4 regions of the Pseudovibrio sp. Tun.PSC04-5.I4 genome follow, and region 2 is predicted to be linked to each of the others. Evidence: predicted binding sites of a transcription regulator. Region 2 holds the regulator's gene; each other region holds the start of a gene.
What was found. Region 2 encodes PhoB, which activates phosphate uptake and scavenging genes when phosphate is short. Its sites were predicted from a motif close to TGTCATNNANCTGTCAT; they were not measured.

Region 1 (4,263 bases), 1.5 Mb from region 2:
CGACCATTTTGCGCAGGTTGCCAGAAGTGTAACCCTCTTCCCATTCACCAACACCAGATGCCCAAGTTACACCGCCATCAACATCGCCATTCAAAACAGCAAGAACGTTCTGCTCATGACCACCAGAGAACTGGCTGGAAGCAAAGTAGTCCTTGATGTTCAGGCCCATGTCGTCAAAAGCAACGGATGGCACAAGATAACCGGATGTGGAATTAGGATCAGCAAAGCCAAGGCGCTTGCCCTTCATGTCATCCATCGTCTTAATTCCAGAATCTTCACGAGCGACCATGACAGAGTAATAGCCAGTTGCACCATCAAGCTGTTTGGTTGTCAAAACCGGTTCAACAGCTTCTGGAGCTGAAAGGTACACGGCGGAATAACCGGACGCGCCAAGCTCAGCATAATCAAGGTTTCCACCCTTCAGGCCTTCAATAGTGCCAGCATAATCGGCCGCTGGGAAAAGCTTGACTGGAACACCAAGAAGCTTTTCAAAACGCTCAACCAGACACTGGTTGTTACGAAGACGATCCGCTTCGTTTTCACCACCCAGAATACCAATGCGGAATTCGGTGATTTTTTCTTCAGCCATAGCAACAGGCGCAGAAAGGATAGCAGAGCTAACAGCAAGAGCCGCAGCAACTTTAGCGATGATTTTCATCAGAGCACTCCAAATATAAGGACAAAATTCAAGAAGCCGCTACTACTCAGCAGCAGAAACTAGGGGTACCAGCGCACCCTTAGCCGGTTCCAGGGAAGCGATGTTTGCACCTTCGCTACCAAGAGACGTTGAGGTCATCCCCTCTTCAAAACTGTCATCAGCACCGTAAATCTCACGGGCGACAGCAGTTGAAAGGTCTTCAGGGTTTCCATCAAATACAATTTCACCATCACGCATCCCGATAACCCGGTCACAATAATTGCGAGCAGTATTAAGTGTGTGGAGGTTACAAATCACGGTCAGGCCATCTTCGGTATTAATCGCCTTCAAGGCATCCATAACGACCTGCGCATTCATAGGATCAAGAGAGGCAATCGGTTCATCCGCCAAAAGCATTTTCGGCTCCTGCATCAAAGCACGCGCAATCGCCACCCGTTGCTGCTGGCCACCGGAGAGATTTTCAGCTCGTTTAAGAGCTGTCTCAGCAATGCCGAGCCGCTCCAGCTTCAACAGCGCCTGAACACGCTCCTCGCGTGTGAAAAGTTTAAGCATACTGGAGACCGTGCCATGTGCATTGAGGCGACCAAGCATCACATTGGTTAAAACATCAAGGCGAGGAACCAGATTGAACTGCTGAAATATCATTGCACAATCGCGCTGCCATCGGCGCTTGTCTGCGCCCTGCAAAGCAAGCACATCAACACCATCAACCAACAATCGTCCCCGGCTTGCTGGTGTAAGTCGATTGACCATGCGCAACAACGTAGATTTACCAGCGCCAGAGCGACCAATAATGCCAATCATCTGAGGTTTATCTATTGTAAAGGACGCCCCCTTTACAGCAACATGTGCCCCAAATTCTTTTCTAACGCTTTCAAACTGGATCAAGATATCTGCCCCATTGCCCGTTAATCTTTAACGCACTAGGCACACGGGATTGTTACAGTGAAATGACGCAATCTGAGAATTGGTGACTGTCAAAAAATCGTCATAAAATTGAACCGCAGCAATGCTGACAAAACGAGCTTTGCGTTACGATTATGTGACAGGGTAAAAGACTCACAGTTTAGCTGCCCGCTAAGAACAGTAGGCAAACCTCAGCAGAATCGGTTCCAGCAAAACCAACTGGAGTTCAATTGCGGAATAGAATTTACACAAAAAAAGCAGAGCCGAGGCCCTGCTTTGAGGTATTTAGTGTCTCTGGGATTAAAGAGGTAAAGCGCCTTCCCAGACGATCTTTCTGTAGCGCTCAGGGTTGGTATCCCCCTCAGTATTAAAAATCAGAACCACGGACTCTTTGCTAAGGTCCATTTCCTTGGCAATCTCCGCAAACCCTTCTTTAAATTCAGCGCATACAGCAGCCCAATGTTGATGGCGCCGGATTCACCACCAGTGATCCCAGCATCACCGTGCAGCGGGTTGCCAAGAATGCACATAGAGCTGGCTCGGGAAATTCGGACAGGTTGTATAAGTGGATTTAGCTCCTAAAACTGACATGATGCCAAGAACAGGCTCTTGCAGCCATGCCAGATGTGTTTGGAGCTGATAAACAAGCTAGGCAGGAGCCTGAAGTCGACATCAAACGGCTGCATGCCAAAATTGGTGAGTTGGCATTGGAGAACGATTTTTTCGAACTTCGAAGGGACTTTGGCCCCAGTGGGGCCGCGTAAGCTCGTAAGAAGGTGCTCACCAAAACGGGACTACTGAACGCCAGAAGATGATTGTCTGCAAACATGACCTTCCACTATCCCGTCAGGCTAAAGCCCTGAGCTTATCTAGAAGCAGTGTTTACTACCGGCCCCGTCCGGCCTCACTGGAAACGCTTGCCATCATGCGCCTGCTGGATGAACTTCATCTGGAGTATCCGTTTGCGGGTAGCGGTATGTTGCAACAGCTCTTGAAGGCAGAGGGCTTTCCTATCGGTCGGTGCGCCATGAGATCCTTGATGAAGAGGATGGGTATTGAGGCAATCTATCGCCGACCAAACACTTTCAAACCCGCACGGGGTCACAAGATTTACCCGTATCTGCTGCGTGATGTAGAGGTTTTAAGACCCAATCAGGTCTGGGCCATCGATATTTCCTATATTCCCATGGCGAAGGGCTTTACCTATCTGGTTGCCATCATTGACTGGTACTCGCGTAAAGTTCTGAGCTGGCGATTGTCGATTACCATGGAGGCAACTTTCTGCATCGAAGCTCTGGAAGAGGCGCTCTCAAAACACGGCAAGCCAGAGATTTTCAACTCCGATCAGGGCTCCCAGTTCACTTGCATAGACTTCACCGATGTGCGCAAGCGCGAAGAGATCAAGATTTCCATGGACGGCAAAGGAGCCTAGCGTGACAATGTTTTTATCGAACGGTTCTGGCGCACCATCAAATATGAGGAGGTCTACCTCAAGGCCTACGTCAGTGTGCCAGAGGCCAGAAAATCCATTAGGCGGTACATCACCTTTTATAACCAGAAGCGCCCACATTCATCGCTTGACTGGAATACCCCGGATCAGGCCTACTGCAACCACCCGCTGCACATAACTCAAGCTGCTGCGTAATCGGAGCGGAACCACTTATAAACGACGCTCAACTGTCCAACCAAACGGGACCACCTCTGAGCAACAGCGTGCTCCACACGCAGCCTGCAACCATAATCGATATTTAGGTAAGTGAGATAAAGCCTGTGAGGGTCGAACTTACAAAGGAGCGCCTCGCCAACGACCGAGAAAGAGTATCGTCAAAAAACGCAGAGCAGTGCGGCAAGGAAAGCAGCTCGCGCAATTCGCACAACTCAAACCCCAAAGAGCCAAGACCACAAATTTCAATTGGGAATTTGTTCAAGGCCGAAGCCTGAAACACCAACATCCTAAAAAGGAGAATGGCGGACACGAAGGGATTCGAACCCTTGAGACCCTTCCGAGCCTACTCCCTTAGCAGGGGAGCGCCTTCGACCACTCGGCCACGTGTCCATGAGCGGGTAGATAGCACGAACCACCTGAAATTCAAGAGTAATGTGCACTTGAAGCTGTGGAAATATAAAATAGCCTGTGCAGAAACTGCAAAACCCCCTCAATACCCACTGAACCGCATCAATTCCGCTTTTATGGAACACCATCTTTACAAAAATAGGGTTATGGCATATTTTTAAATCAAACGATTGATTGAAATATAGAATAGAGATTGTGACCATGGCCCCCTCCTTTTCGCCAGATACTCTGAAAGAGGCTATTTCCGCAGATACGCCTTCTGGAAAAACTAAACGAGCCCTCATTGAGGCAGCACTCCTCCATTTCGGCAAGGATGGATATGCAGCAACTTCTACGCGGACAATCGCTCAAACAGCTGATACCAATATTGCCTCAATCGCCTACCATTTCGATGGCAAGGCAGGTCTACGGGAAGCGTGCATTAACTTCGTTGCAATGAACCTGATGGAGGTCGCCTACGTCATCCTAAACAAAGATGGGGAAGACCTCTCGCAGCTCACAAGAGAAGACGCGCGACAAAAGCTTATGTTGCTGATTGAGCGCATGGTTCGGTTCGTGCAGCTCAACAAACGCTCCAGCCTGTTGATCAACTTCGTCTTCAGGGAAATTACGGGCTCAGAAAATG
Region 2 (4,263 bases):
AGCCATGCCGCTTGCAGCCTCGCTGGTTGAAAGGAACGCGCCCACCGGGAAACCGCCGCCGATGCCTTTTGCAATCGCCATGATATCGGGTTCAACACCGGCCCATTCATGCGCAAAGAGTTTGCCTGTTCTGCCAACACCGGTCTGGATTTCGTCATAGATCAGCAACAGACCATTCTCGTCACAGATCTCGCGCAGACCTTTTAAGAAAGCTGGATCCATGGTGCGCACACCGCCTTCGCCCTGAACAGGTTCAAGCATGATCGCGGCTGTTTCCGGGCCAACCAGTTTCTTAACGGCATCAAGGTCGCCAACAGGCACCTGATCGAACCCTTCCGGGGCAGGACCAAAACCTTCGAGGTATTTTTGCTGACCACCAGCGGCCAGTGCTGCCATGGTTCTGCCGTGGAACGCATTTTCAAAGGTGATGATACGCGTCCGCTCGGGATTACCCTTGGCAAAATGGTAGCGGCGGGCTGTCTTCATCGCCCCTTCGATTGCTTCTGTTCCTGAATTGCAAAAGAAAACCACATCAGCGAAGGTGTTGTCTGTGAGAAGCTTTGCCAGCGTCTCGCCTTCTGGAATGGTATAAAGGTTGGTGACATGCCAAAGCTTTTCAGCCTGCGCTTTGAGCGCTTCAACCAATTTGGGATGGGCATGACCAAGACCGGAAACCGCAATACCAGATGCACAATCCATGTATCGTCGACCATCAGCCGCAATCAGCCAGACACCTTCCCCACGCTCGAACGAAAGTTCAGAACGGGCATAAGTCTGCATTAGCGACGAAGTCGTCATTTTTAACTCCTCATGGATTGAGCTGTTATTTACTCAAAAAATTCCAGTTATCTGGTCAAGAAACAAAAAAACGCCATATGGCGTTTGGGCTGTAAACGAAGCAACATATAAACCGTGTTCCGTATGGGCTGTCAATAACACCTATTAGGCAGCAATAGGTTATTATAGTTCAGGAATTACCGTGTGCCCCTTGGGCTACCAACGACATCAACCAGTCTTGGCCGCACCACTTGGAAGGCGCCATTGTGGCATCTTTGTAGGGCCGAGTGGTGGGTTAATACGGTTCCCTATGACCAGATTTTTTCCAGTACACTTAAGGTTTATTCAACACACCTCATACGTGTAGTATGAGGTGGCGCTGCTGGTATAAATCTACAAAGGCCTCATGAATTACCTGTTTAACTAGTAATTATTACCAGTTGTTTTTTCCTGATTAATATATGTAATAAATATCAATGGAGTAAGGTCGTCAGCTCTTACTTTATGTTGGAAAGATTGCTATAGGATCTGACTTAAGAGACACCTCCCAATCCATGGATTGGTAATCTTCTCCCACTGCAAGAGGGCTGTAATAGGTAAGTAGTAGCGCGGCAATTCTGGGGAAAACCAGAGTCATCCCCACCTCAATTCTTTAAGGTTATTGCTCGCCTCGACGCCCATATAGTAGTGTGCGATAAGAGTTACACACCATCTCGTAGTTACTAAACGCTGCAAGCACACACGCTCAGGTAAGCGGCAAGGTCGGATTTATCCGGGCTGAGCGAATGCTGTTTTGCACGCCACTGAAGGAAGACGGGGCCCTTTAATGAGCTGGACAGCAGAACGTGTAGAGTTACTAAGCAAGCTTTGGGCAGACGGACTGAGCGCAAGCCAGATCGCTGGCGAACTGGGTAGCGTCACCCGGAACGCCGTCATCGGCAAGGTTCACCGCCTTGGATTATCAGGCCGCGCCAAATCTGGTGGCGCCGCAACTAAAGCGAGAAAAGCCGCAGCACCTGCTGCCCGGCCAGTTTCTCCTGCAAAACCGAGCGTAACAGAAACAATCGCCGTTGCTGCGATAAGTACTCCTTCACCTCGTCCTATTCAGCCAACTGTTGCTGGGGCTACAGCCCTTAAAATTGAACCAATTGAAATGATCCGGGCCGAACTTGCGCAAATGCCCGCACCAGATATTTTCATTCCTCCGTCAGAACGGGCGTCCATTCTGACTTTGAATGAGCGGACTTGTAAGTGGCCAATTGGTGACCCGAGTTCTGATGACTTTTACTTCTGTGGTCGTCAGTCTGATGCAGGCACACCTTACTGCGCCCATCACCGCAGCATCGCGTATCAACCAGTGAGCGATCGTCGTAGCCGCCGCGCCAGCTGATCAAACAGATATATAAGATTGAGAAGCCGGGTCATTTGCCCGGCTTTTTGTTGTCCGTTGCGGCATGAGGCGACTGGGCCACAAAAACCGCCCTTAGGCGGCTTTATAACCTGTCAGTAATTACTCAGCATTACCCGATAGCAAACTGATCGTTGAACGCGTAACCTGCGCCACGCACTGTCCTGATTGGATCCTTCATGCGGCCTTTGTTGATGGCTTTGCGAAGGCGGCCCACATGGACGTCAACTGTGCGTTCATCCACGTACACATCATGGCCCCAAACACGGTCCAAAAGCTGCTCGCGTGAGTAAACACGGCCCGGCGCGCTCATCAGGAATTCCAGCAAGCGGAACTCTGTTGGCCCTAAGTGGATCTCACTGCCCATTCTGCGAACACGGTGCGTTTCGCGGTCCAGCTCGATATCTCCAGATTTAAGAAGCGTGGAGACCACCTCGGGATTTGCACGGCGGAAAATGGCGCGGACACGAGCCATCAGCTCAGGAACAGAAAACGGTTTAACCACGTAGTCATCCGCGCCTGTCGCCAAGCCGCGAATACGCTCGGATTCCTCACCGCGCGCTGTCAGCATGATGATTGGCATGCGTTCCGTTTCAGACCGTGCCCGTAACCGGCGGCAGAGTTCAATTCCGGAGAGGCCGGGAAGCATCCAGTCCAGCAGAAGAAGGTCCGGCTGGCTTTCCTGAAGCAGGATTTCAGCCTCGTCCCCTCTTGCGCATACGCCCACAGTGTAGCCTTCTGCTTCCAGGTTGTAGCGTAGCAGCAAGCTCAACGGTTCTTCGTCTTCTACAATCAATATTTTAGGCATACTAAAGTGCTCTCTGCACCTTCTGTTTCAAAGCAGCATGCCTGAAATGGCTTGGGCAGGCTGCGATACTCTTTTCGTCATGCGTATTCTAACCAAACACGGTGCTTCTTTTTTGGGAATACGCATTTTCAGCGCATTCTTATCCAAAAACCGGCACCCGCTTGTGCAAATACACCCTAAACAGCGGCGCTCTGTGTAAGTTCGTCCGTTTTGGGACGCTCTGTTGGCAGATGATTACCAGAAACCATGTAATAGATGTTTTCCGCAATGTTTGTTGCGTGGTCCCCAATACGCTCAATGTTCTTCGCACAAAACAGCAAATGTGCACACATGGTAATTGAGCGAGGATCTTCCATCATGTAGGTCAGCAGCTGACGGAACAGGGATGTGTACAGCGCATCAACCTCGTCGTCACGTTGATGCACGCGCTGAACAACCTCAAGATCACCCGAGGTGTAGGCATCCAAAACGGCCTTGAGCTGCTCAAGAGCGAGATCAGACATATGTTCCACACCAACAGCGAGCTGTTTGTTGGAGAAATCTGTCTCAATCGCGAGGGTTCGCTTGCCAATGTTCTTTGCCATGTCACCAACGCGCTCAAGATCGTTCGAGATCCGCATGGCCGCAATGATCACACGCAGATCACTTGCCATTGGCTGGCGGCGTGCGATTACGGAGATACACAGCTCTTCAAGCTCTGCCTGCATGTTGTCGAGGCGTTGATCAGCTGCGATGGTGCGCGCTGCCAGTTCACGATCCTGCCTGAGTAGGCCGGTCACAGCATCATGCACCAGTGTTTCGGCAAGGCCGCCCATCTCAACAACGCGTCCGGCTAACTCTTTGAGTTCCTCGCCAAAAGCAGAGACGATATGATCTTTCATTGGATGATTTCCTTAGAGCAGTTTCTATTCTTAACCGAAACGGCCAGTGATGTAATCCTGTGTGCGCTGGTCTTTGGGGTTTGTGAAGATTTCAGTCGTCAGACCTTCCTCAACCAAAGTCCCCATATGGAAGAAAGCTGTCCGCTGTGACACACGCGCTGCCTGCTGCATGGAGTGGGTTACGATTACGATTGTGTAATTGAGGCGTAACTCATCAATCAGTTCCTCCACTTTGGCAGTGGCGATCGGGTCCAGCGAAGAACACGGCTCATCCATCAGGATCACTTCGGGAGACACCGCAATGGCGCGTGCAATACACAAGCGCTGCTGCTGACCGCCGGAAAGACTTGTGCCCGGCTCGTCCAATCTGTCTTTGACTTCCGCAAACA
Region 3 (4,263 bases), 2.2 Mb from region 2:
AGGCGATAATCTATTGGAGCATCGAGATGAAGAACATCAAGTCGTTCATTCAGAGAACGGAGAAATGGAAGAATATGGTTTCTATTCAGTCCGTCCTTATAGAGCTCATCCGGCACGACGTTTGAGGTACAAACAAGAACGACACCTGCATCAAATAATTTGATAAAGAGACGCCCTAACAGCATTGCATCCGCAATGTCGGTCACTGTGAATTCATCAAAGCAAAGCAGGCGGGTGTTTTTTGCTATTTCTTCTGCAATGGGAATGATCGGATCACGGTCTTTGATAACTCCCGCGCTGATTTGCTTGCGTACCACAAATACTCGATCATGGATCTCCTCCATAAACTCATGGAAATGCAAGCGCCGCTTTTGCGGTTCAGGGCTAAGGTCATAAAACAGATCCATAAGCATGGTCTTGCCACGGCCAACAGACCCCCAAACATACAGCCCCTTGATAAACTCCTGCTCCTCCTTGCCCTTCCCGAACAAGCGCCCCAAAAGCCCTTTTTTCTCTTCTGGCTTTTGTTCGGCTAATTTTGCAGTCAGAGTATCAAGGCGCTTTGCCACTTCTATCTGAACCGGATCAGCTTCTAGATCGCCCCGCGCGACCATTGAATTGTATTGAGCAAGGACAGTGGTTGGGGTTGATGCATTCTCAAGCACGGGGTTTTATTCCTCAAACTGGATTCCAACAAAGAAATCGCAAATTCCAATATGCCATATTCGCCCATGGCTTAAAGGAGAGCGCCACCCAGACGCAAGTACTATGAGGAATATAAGTGAAAGCACACCATCACATAAAAGCGAAAATTGCAGTTAGTCTGGTTACATATGCAAAAAGCGCTGCGCCTGTATCCAGCGCAACGCTTTTAATTCTTTTAACTGCCAAGCTGTCTGTTAGCGAGCGAACGAAATAGAGGATCCGCTTGCAGTTTGACCAGCAAAACTGGTTCCAGCGCCTGACAGGGTAGCAACATTGCCACCACCAGCATCTTTCAACACAACCTGATTTCCATTTAGATTCCAAGCAGAAATTTGGGAGAGGCTAGCGTCGTTACACCCGCGGGTGTTTGCACGGTAGCCACCGCTCCATTTCGTCAGCGTCATAAAGAGCTTACAGTTGTCGCCACCGGAAGATACGCTCCAACCGCCAAGCAAGTCAGTTCGGCCAAGCGAACCGCCAGTTGCATTTACGTTTGGAGCAGGCGGTGCGGAAACAACCTGCGAGTTGGCGTTAGCATCCTGCCCATCAACCAAAATTTGATTTTCATAACCAGGTTGACCCGGAATGATTGGCGACAAAGTTTGACCTTCAATAGGAGAAACAGGAGAAGCCGGCAGCGGCGATACATAGCTACGCGTATAAGTCGTTCGCTGGCACGCCATTGTGGAAATTGCAATTACAGAAACAAATGCAATCGTCAAACTACGATTCATAGTGGTGTCATCCCAGCCTTGTGAATTAAGGCGTATTAACCATAAAGATCTTAAGAAGATGCCTCTAAAATGAGGCCGGTGGAAGTTTAGAGCTAAAAAAAAGAAAGTTTCCCACCGAAACCCTCATTTCCTTGGGGTAACATGCCGAAAATCGCAATCATTAGAAAGCAAAGGGCGAAACAAAATCAACAAGCAGTTCGCCAATTTAGAGAATCACTAGAAAAAACTTTTGAAGAAATCGATAAATCTATAGCTTCTTTAATCCTGCTGAATGCATCTGTTGCCTCTTTTATATTTCGCGGCTCCTGTTCATCTGAGCGGGCACCCCAATTCATCCTTGTAGGCTGCCCAGGCCAAATCGGTTGCTTGTCAAGAAGCACACTAGTTTGAAGACTTATTACGAAATCAGGCTGCGGTGCATGCGGCAGCGAAAAAACATTCCAGGACTTGGGATGCAAGCCGCTTTCCTGCAGTGCATTGGCAAAAAGCACCTTCCGTGTGATCGGGCGCATTATCTCTCCCGGCAACGGACCAGCAGAAAATGCTCTCAGGCCTCCCATTGAAGCTTTATTCAAATAGGCCTCTGCTGCGAGGCTAAAAAACGAATTCTCTACGCAAACAAACAGTACATTCGCCATTGTCATAGGAACGCCTCCACTGCAGCGCCGGACGTTGTCCAATCATCGGTGTGCTTCTCATTCCCAGCACCTTTTAGTGCCCTTTTTATTCGGGAGGATGACACTCGAATGAAACGCTAGTGATAATCACAGATGGGTTGGGAATAATACGGGGCTACTGGCTAATCAGCGCAGTCTGGCCAGCTTCAATCTTAAGTGACCGCTGTTCACTTTCAGAATAAGCGCCTGTATAAGAAGCAATGTTTTTCTGCTTTTCTTGGGAGCTTGCACAATGTCTTTTCCTTTATGGACAATTCTGATTGCCGGTCTGATGCCATGGCTTTCAGTTCTTCCTGCCAAAATTTCTCGCAACTATAACAATTCCAAACCGAGGGATCCGGCCTACTGGAAAGAAGGTTTCCGTCTTCGCGCACGCTCAGCCGAAATCAACTCTCACGAGGCCTTCCCTCTTTATGCAGTGTCCGTTCTGATCGCTCTCGCTTATGGAGGGGACCCAGATTGGATCGAAAAATTGTGCGGCCTGTTCATCGCAATGCGCGTTCTGTACATTGCTTGTTACTGGCTTGACCGCGCTTCCCTGCGTTCAGTCGTTTGGTTTATTGGTCTGGTTAGTTCAGTTGCACTCTTCACGTCGCCGGCGTGGTCATAACAGCAACTCGGGACAGTCAATATCCCCGTGATTTCATGGTATTGTGAGACAGGCAAGGACTGGAGACGCACTAAAAATGGCGCAATTCTGCTGTTTCCGTAGTCGTTCGTTACTACGAAATTAACAGTAGCTCTTATAGCTTCCGTCAGTTTTTAGGGGCGACTGCCCATTTGAGGAAAAACCGGTCAGCCTGAGCTGCGGTATCTTGCGTAAATGACCGGCGAGTTCGGGCCATTAGCGCTGGCCCCGCTTCCAGTTCAGATAGAATGAGCTCATTCACGGCACCAGCAGGGCGGACAACATCTTTTATTTGCCCAGCCTCACTGCGCTCAACCAACTCTTCAATTTCGCCGCGCAAGACAGGACGAATAAAGGTTGCTTCTGTAAGGTCGGCAAGTCTTGAAGGTGGAATACCCTGATATCGGTTCTGATTATACCAACGCAGTACAAGTGACGACCGGATCAAATCGTATAATCTTTCCGGCACGATCTCGCCCAGAGCCATGCCGTCAAATCTATGCCGCTGCCTATTCAAACGCTGAAAGTGGTAGAGCGCAAAGCGAACCGGGTCACAATATTCGACCGCGAATGCCAGCATGGATTTGGGAAAGCCCTCATGCCCGGCGTAAGCATCTCTCAATTGAACCCAATCCAACGGCTCAGGATTACCTTTCAGAAGTGCTATCAGTGTTTTTTTGAGATCCCAACCACTAACGCTTGCAGGAACTTTAAAATCTACACCCATCGTATCTTCTGAAGGGAAGAGCGAGAGATAGTACTCGAGAGATTGCGTGTAGATGAACCTGCAATTGGGATAAGCAGCCTCTGATTTTTTAGTGAGGTACAGATGCGAAAGATCGCCCGCGTGCAATACACGCAGATTCTTTTCGTTCTCCAAGTCACGAAAACTCTTTTCAAGCTCAAAAAATGTAGAAGAGCTGTCTGAATTAACTTGCGAAGGCGCACTCACCGAAAATTGCCTAACCTGAAATCTAAGAGGCTTCTCCTCGTTGCACTTACCCTTGAACGCTTTTCAGGGCAAGTGCGGTCGAGCAGTTTGCTCTCTAAGTTTTCCAGAAACGGGAGACTCTGGCACGATGCGCCACACGCTAATATTAGGCTTCTTCGGAAAAAGCGTCGAATGCGCTGAGTGCTTCAGCGGCATACATGAGGGAAGGCCCGCCGCCCATGTAAACAGCCACGCCTAATGCCTCGATAAGTTCCTCGCGTGTTACACCGTACTTTATGCAAGCTTTTGCGTGGTAACCAAGGCAGGCGTCACAACGGGCAGCAACACCAATGGAGAGCGCGATAAGTTCTTTTGCTTTCGCTTCGAGCGCACCTGTACCGATTGCGCTTTTTGCGATTTCACCAAAGCCTTTCATGACACCGGGAATACCAGGGCGTAACTCTGCGATACGGCCATCGGTTTGTTTTAGGAATTCTTGCCAGTTTTCTACAGCCATGCTTCAGCTCCATTATATTAGATATAACTAATATTGACAGAACTTCACCGACAGACAATGACTAAAATCAA
Region 4 (4,263 bases), 3.6 Mb from region 2:
TTTTCAGTTCTAGTGCGCTTGCTGGCGCTTTTGCCCTTCGTGAACAGTCCTCTTGGTTTCAGGGAATGTCATTTGCAGGGCATGCGACGGCAACCAAAAGCCTCTCCAGTATGTACTGGAATCCCTCCACTATGACGGCCCATGATGGTGTGCAAAGTGAAACTGTGCAGACTTTTGTGCTGCCGCGAGGAACTATTGACTTGGATAATGCCACTATTGATGTTCTTGGCATTCCTGTGACTGGCGTTCCATATTCTTCCGGTGATGTTGGGGTTAATGCATGGTTGCCATCTGGATACGGTACCTGGAAAGTGAATGACCGGTTGTCCCTAGGCGTTAGTTCAAACGCGCCTTATGGACTTGAGACTAAGCCAGATATTGAATGGGCCGGGCAGGTTTATGCCAGATCGTCTCGCGTGTTTTCTGTGAATGTAACGCCAATGGCTGCGTTTCAGGTGACGGACAAATTTTCGGTCGGAGCAGGACTTCAGCTCGAGTACATTCAGGTGCGCTTAAAGTCTGCGACAGGTGTTCCCCCTATTGCGGCGGCGTCGCCGACAGCTGAGCTGCGTGGAGAAGATTACAATCTTGGCTTTGGGGCGACTGTTGGAGCGCTCTTTGAGCCATGGAAGGGAACCCAGTTGGGCATTGGCTATCGTTCTCCTGTAGAGCATAATCTCAAAGGACGACTTGTTGTTGGAGGGGATGCGCCGACACCAATTCGCGCGAATATAATCATGCCTGAAACTGTGAGTGTTTCCTTCCAGCAAGAGCTCAATACGGAATGGCGTGCCCTCGGATCGTTTGAATGGACGCACTGGTCGCGGTTTGGAACTTTCCCAGTCTTCAATCTAAGCGGTGATGTGGTGACGGAACTTCCGTTCCAGTATAATGATGGCTATTTGATCGCCCTGGGAACCGAGTATGATTTTACCGAGAATATAACAGGTCGTTTCGGATTAGCTTATGAGTGGTCGCCGATTGATGAAGCGAACCGGACACCACGCTTACCAGATTCCAACCGCTTCTGGTTAAGTGCTGGACTGAGTTACTTTTATGAGGATTGGCTTTCTTTCGATTTTGGTTATACGCATATCTTCCCTGAAGCCAGCAACATCAATATCAATCCAGACCATCCGTTTTATGAGGGTATCACGATCCAGGGCCCTGTGAATGACACGAATATTGATATTCTCAGCGCGGCTTTGAGGATTACTTACTAGGTTAGTGATGCCGCGCTGGTGTTAAGCTGTGATTTAAAAAGCGCTTGGGTATAGACCGCCGTCCAGAAGCAAGTTCTGGCCCGTTATATAACCAGCGTGCGCAGAGCACATGAATGCACATGCATTGCCGAACTCATCAGGATGACCAAGGCGTCTTGCTGGTATTTCTTCAGAAGACAATCGCTTGGCTTCTTCCAAGGAAATGCCAGTTTGCTGTGCCTGACGCTCGAACCCACCTTTGAGGCGATCGGTATCAAACTTGCCGGGCAGGACGTTGTTGATAGTGACGTTGTATTGTGTGTACTGCCTGCACACACCTGCGAGGAACGCCGTCAGGCCAGCGCGGGCTCCGCTGGAAAGATCCAGCCCTTCAATCGGCATTTTAACAGACATGGATGTAATATTGACGATGCGGCCGAAGCGGCGCTCAGCCATGCCTTCAATGACGGCTTTGATGAGTTCGATCGGGGTGATCATGTTCTGGACAATGCCAGCCTGAATGGCTTCCCTATCCAGTTCCTTAAAGTCTTTACGTGGCGGACCACCATTGTTGTTGATCAGAATATCTGGTTTGGGGCAGGCAGCCAGAACAGCTTGTTGACCCTCAGGTGTGGAGATGTCTGCCGCGACTGGAATGACAGCAACATTGTGTGCGGTTGAAAGTTCGCGTGCAATCTGGTTGAGCAGGGTTTCATTACGCCCATTGATGACAAGATCACAACCCGCTTCGGCCAGAGCCTTTGCTGTGCCCAGTCCCAAACCCCGACTGGATGCACAGATAATCGCTTTGCGCCCGTTAATTCCTAAGTGCATTTGAATATTCCATTGTTTCAACTGGATAAATCGTGGAGGCATCCTACTGTGTCTTTGCCTGCTGAACCAGTAAGGATCAAGCTTAGCAAGCGAAAGGAATATTGAATTGAATTGCAGAGCCTTGGTTTGGCATCCCCTAATATTCGTAGAGTTATATTAACAGGGATAGGAGCAAGGAGCTGCGCGGTTCCAGTATATCTACGCTGTCATATTTGTTTCTTGTGAATCGTTTTAAAAGAAATGAACGTTTTCTTATTCCGGAGGCATATGGTGACCGGGGATTCCAACAGTAAAAACTACAAGAGCTTGTTTTTGTCCGATGTACATCTTGGTACGCGTGGTTGTCAGGCGGATCTCTTACTGGATTTTCTGAAAAATAACGATGCCGAGACGGTCTATCTTGTCGGTGATATTATCGATGGGTGGCGTCTGAAGCGGTCGTGGTATTGGCCGCAATTGCACAATGATGTGGTGCAGAAGCTGCTCCGTAAAGCTCGTAAGGGAGCGCGGGTAATCTACATTCCGGGCAACCATGATGAGTTCCTGCGGGATTTCTTCGGCGTTTATTTTGGCGGCATCGAAGTTGTCGAACAACACATTCATGAGGGTGCCAATGGCAAAAAGTACCTGATCATTCACGGAGATCAGTTTGATGTTGTTGTGCGTCATGCCAAGTGGCTCGCGTTTTTGGGGGACTGGGCTTACGTCTCCGCGCTCAATCTCAATACAGTTTTGAATTACGGTCGCCGGAAAATGGGGCTGACCTATTGGAGCTTGTCTGCATGGGCGAAACTCAAGGTCAAAAACGCGGTCAACTTTATTGGCAAGTTTGAAAAGACATTAGCCTCCGAGGCACGACGTCAGGGTGTTGATGGGGTCATCTGCGGGCATATTCACCATGCTGCGGATCATGAGAGTGACGGCATTCATTACATCAATACGGGTGACTGGGTTGAAAGCTGCACCGCTGTTGCGGAACATTTCGACGGAACGTTTGAGGTTATCCATTGGGGTGAAGGGAATGCCCTCGCTATTATTGAGGATGGCTCTGAGACTGGTCGTCAGGTGGCAGCATGAGCTCAATTCTGATTGTCACAGATGCATGGAAGCCGCAGATCAATGGCGTTGTTGGCTCGCTGGAGCGGTTGGCGAAAGAATTGAAGCAGATGGGTATACGGGTTGAGTTTCTGACCCCATTGTCCTTTAAAAGCGTTCCTATGCCATCGTACGGGGAGATCAGGCTTAGTTTGACACTGCCTCATAGAGTGCGGCACTTCATTGAGGACTTTGACTGCGATCATCTACACATTGCCACTGAAGGCCCACTGGGGCTGATGGCGCGGCAGGTTGCCAAGCGAGATGGACGTGTCTTCACCACCAGCTACCACACCCGGTTTCCCGAGTATTTGCAGGCGCGGTATCCGGTACCGTTATCCTTCAGTTATTCGTGGCTGCGCTGGTTTCACAACAGCGGGCAGGGTTGCATGGTGGCCACCAATACGTTGGAGATTGAACTTCGTGCGCGTGGATTTGAGAACTTGATGCGCTGGTCTCGTGGTGTCGACCATAAACGGTTCCGTCCTCTGAAGACCGACAGGTTATCTCCTCTATCTGGGCCTACTTTCCTCTATGTGGGACGTGTGGCTGTTGAGAAGAATATTGAAGCGTTTTTGAAGCTGGACCTGCCGGGAACCAAGATCATTGTTGGCGGTGGTCCGCAATTGGAAGAACTGCAAAAGGCTTATCCTGAAGCTGTGTTTACTGGCCCTAAAGAAGGGGATGAGCTGGTTGAGTACTACGCCAACGCAGATGTTTTTGTGTTCCCAAGTCTAACCGATACATTCGGCAATGTGCTGCTGGAGGCGATTGCTTGCGGAACGCCTGTCGCCGCGTTCCCTGTGATGGGGCCGATTGATGTGATCGGAAACAGCGGGGCGGGCGTGTTGAACAAAGACCTGCAAATTGCAGCGCTGGAAGCGTTGGAAGTTTCGCGAGAACACTGCCGGGATGTCGCTTTGCGGTATACATGGCGGGCAAGCGCTGAACAGTTCTTGGCAAACGCAGATCAGGCGTATAATCCAGCTTTGCCTGTTGGCTTTCGGCAGGGACCTTCTTCTGCAAGCACTTCTGTTGGAAATCATCTGAATGGTTGAGCTGATCTCTGCGTGAGGGTTAAATAATACTCAAGGACGATGTGAATTTGCGTGCTATGTTTGGCCTCAATTTC

Region 1: a site for PhoB is predicted at 1,634-1,650, ahead of phnC (phosphonate ABC transporter ATP-binding protein). Genes of this name have one in related genera too.
Region 3: a site for PhoB is predicted at 2,175-2,191, ahead of BLS62_RS18070 (arsenate-mycothiol transferase ArsC). Genes of this name have one in related genera too.
Region 4: a site for PhoB is predicted at 2,241-2,257, ahead of BLS62_RS24605 (UDP-2,3-diacylglucosamine diphosphatase). Genes of this name have one in related genera too.

Annotation. Positions count from the first base shown of each region.
Region 1 is NZ_FNLB01000006.1:2,041,611-2,045,873, forward strand. Features, by position in the region: gene phnD (phosphonate ABC transporter substrate-binding protein) at 1-658, opposite strand, end outside; gene phnC (phosphonate ABC transporter ATP-binding protein) at 701-1,546, opposite strand; partial or broken gene BLS62_RS32210 (IS3 family transposase) at 2,224-3,209, shown strand; tRNA gene BLS62_RS14550 (tRNA-Ser) at 3,531-3,620, opposite strand; gene BLS62_RS14555 (CerR family C-terminal domain-containing protein) at 3,840-4,263, shown strand, end outside.
Region 2 is NZ_FNLB01000006.1:571,819-576,081, reverse strand. Features, by position in the region: gene BLS62_RS07675 (aspartate aminotransferase family protein) at 1-798, opposite strand, end outside; gene BLS62_RS07670 (GcrA family cell cycle regulator) at 1,604-2,167, shown strand; gene phoB (phosphate regulon transcriptional regulator PhoB) at 2,298-2,993, opposite strand; gene phoU (phosphate signaling complex protein PhoU) at 3,170-3,874, opposite strand; gene pstB (phosphate ABC transporter ATP-binding protein PstB) at 3,905-4,263, opposite strand, start outside.
Region 3 is NZ_FNLB01000006.1:2,749,035-2,753,297, forward strand. Features, by position in the region: gene zapE (cell division protein ZapE) at 1-665, opposite strand, end outside; gene BLS62_RS18065 (AprI/Inh family metalloprotease inhibitor) at 900-1,439, opposite strand; gene BLS62_RS18070 (arsenate-mycothiol transferase ArsC) at 1,625-2,083, opposite strand; gene BLS62_RS18075 (MAPEG family protein) at 2,349-2,726, shown strand; gene BLS62_RS18080 (DNA polymerase beta superfamily protein) at 2,872-3,696, opposite strand; gene BLS62_RS18085 (carboxymuconolactone decarboxylase family protein) at 3,842-4,192, opposite strand.
Region 4 is NZ_FNLB01000006.1:4,173,371-4,177,633, forward strand. Features, by position in the region: gene BLS62_RS24595 (OmpP1/FadL family transporter) at 1-1,223, shown strand, start outside; gene BLS62_RS24600 (SDR family oxidoreductase) at 1,257-2,036, opposite strand; gene BLS62_RS24605 (UDP-2,3-diacylglucosamine diphosphatase) at 2,304-3,113, shown strand; gene BLS62_RS24610 (glycosyltransferase family 4 protein) at 3,110-4,189, shown strand.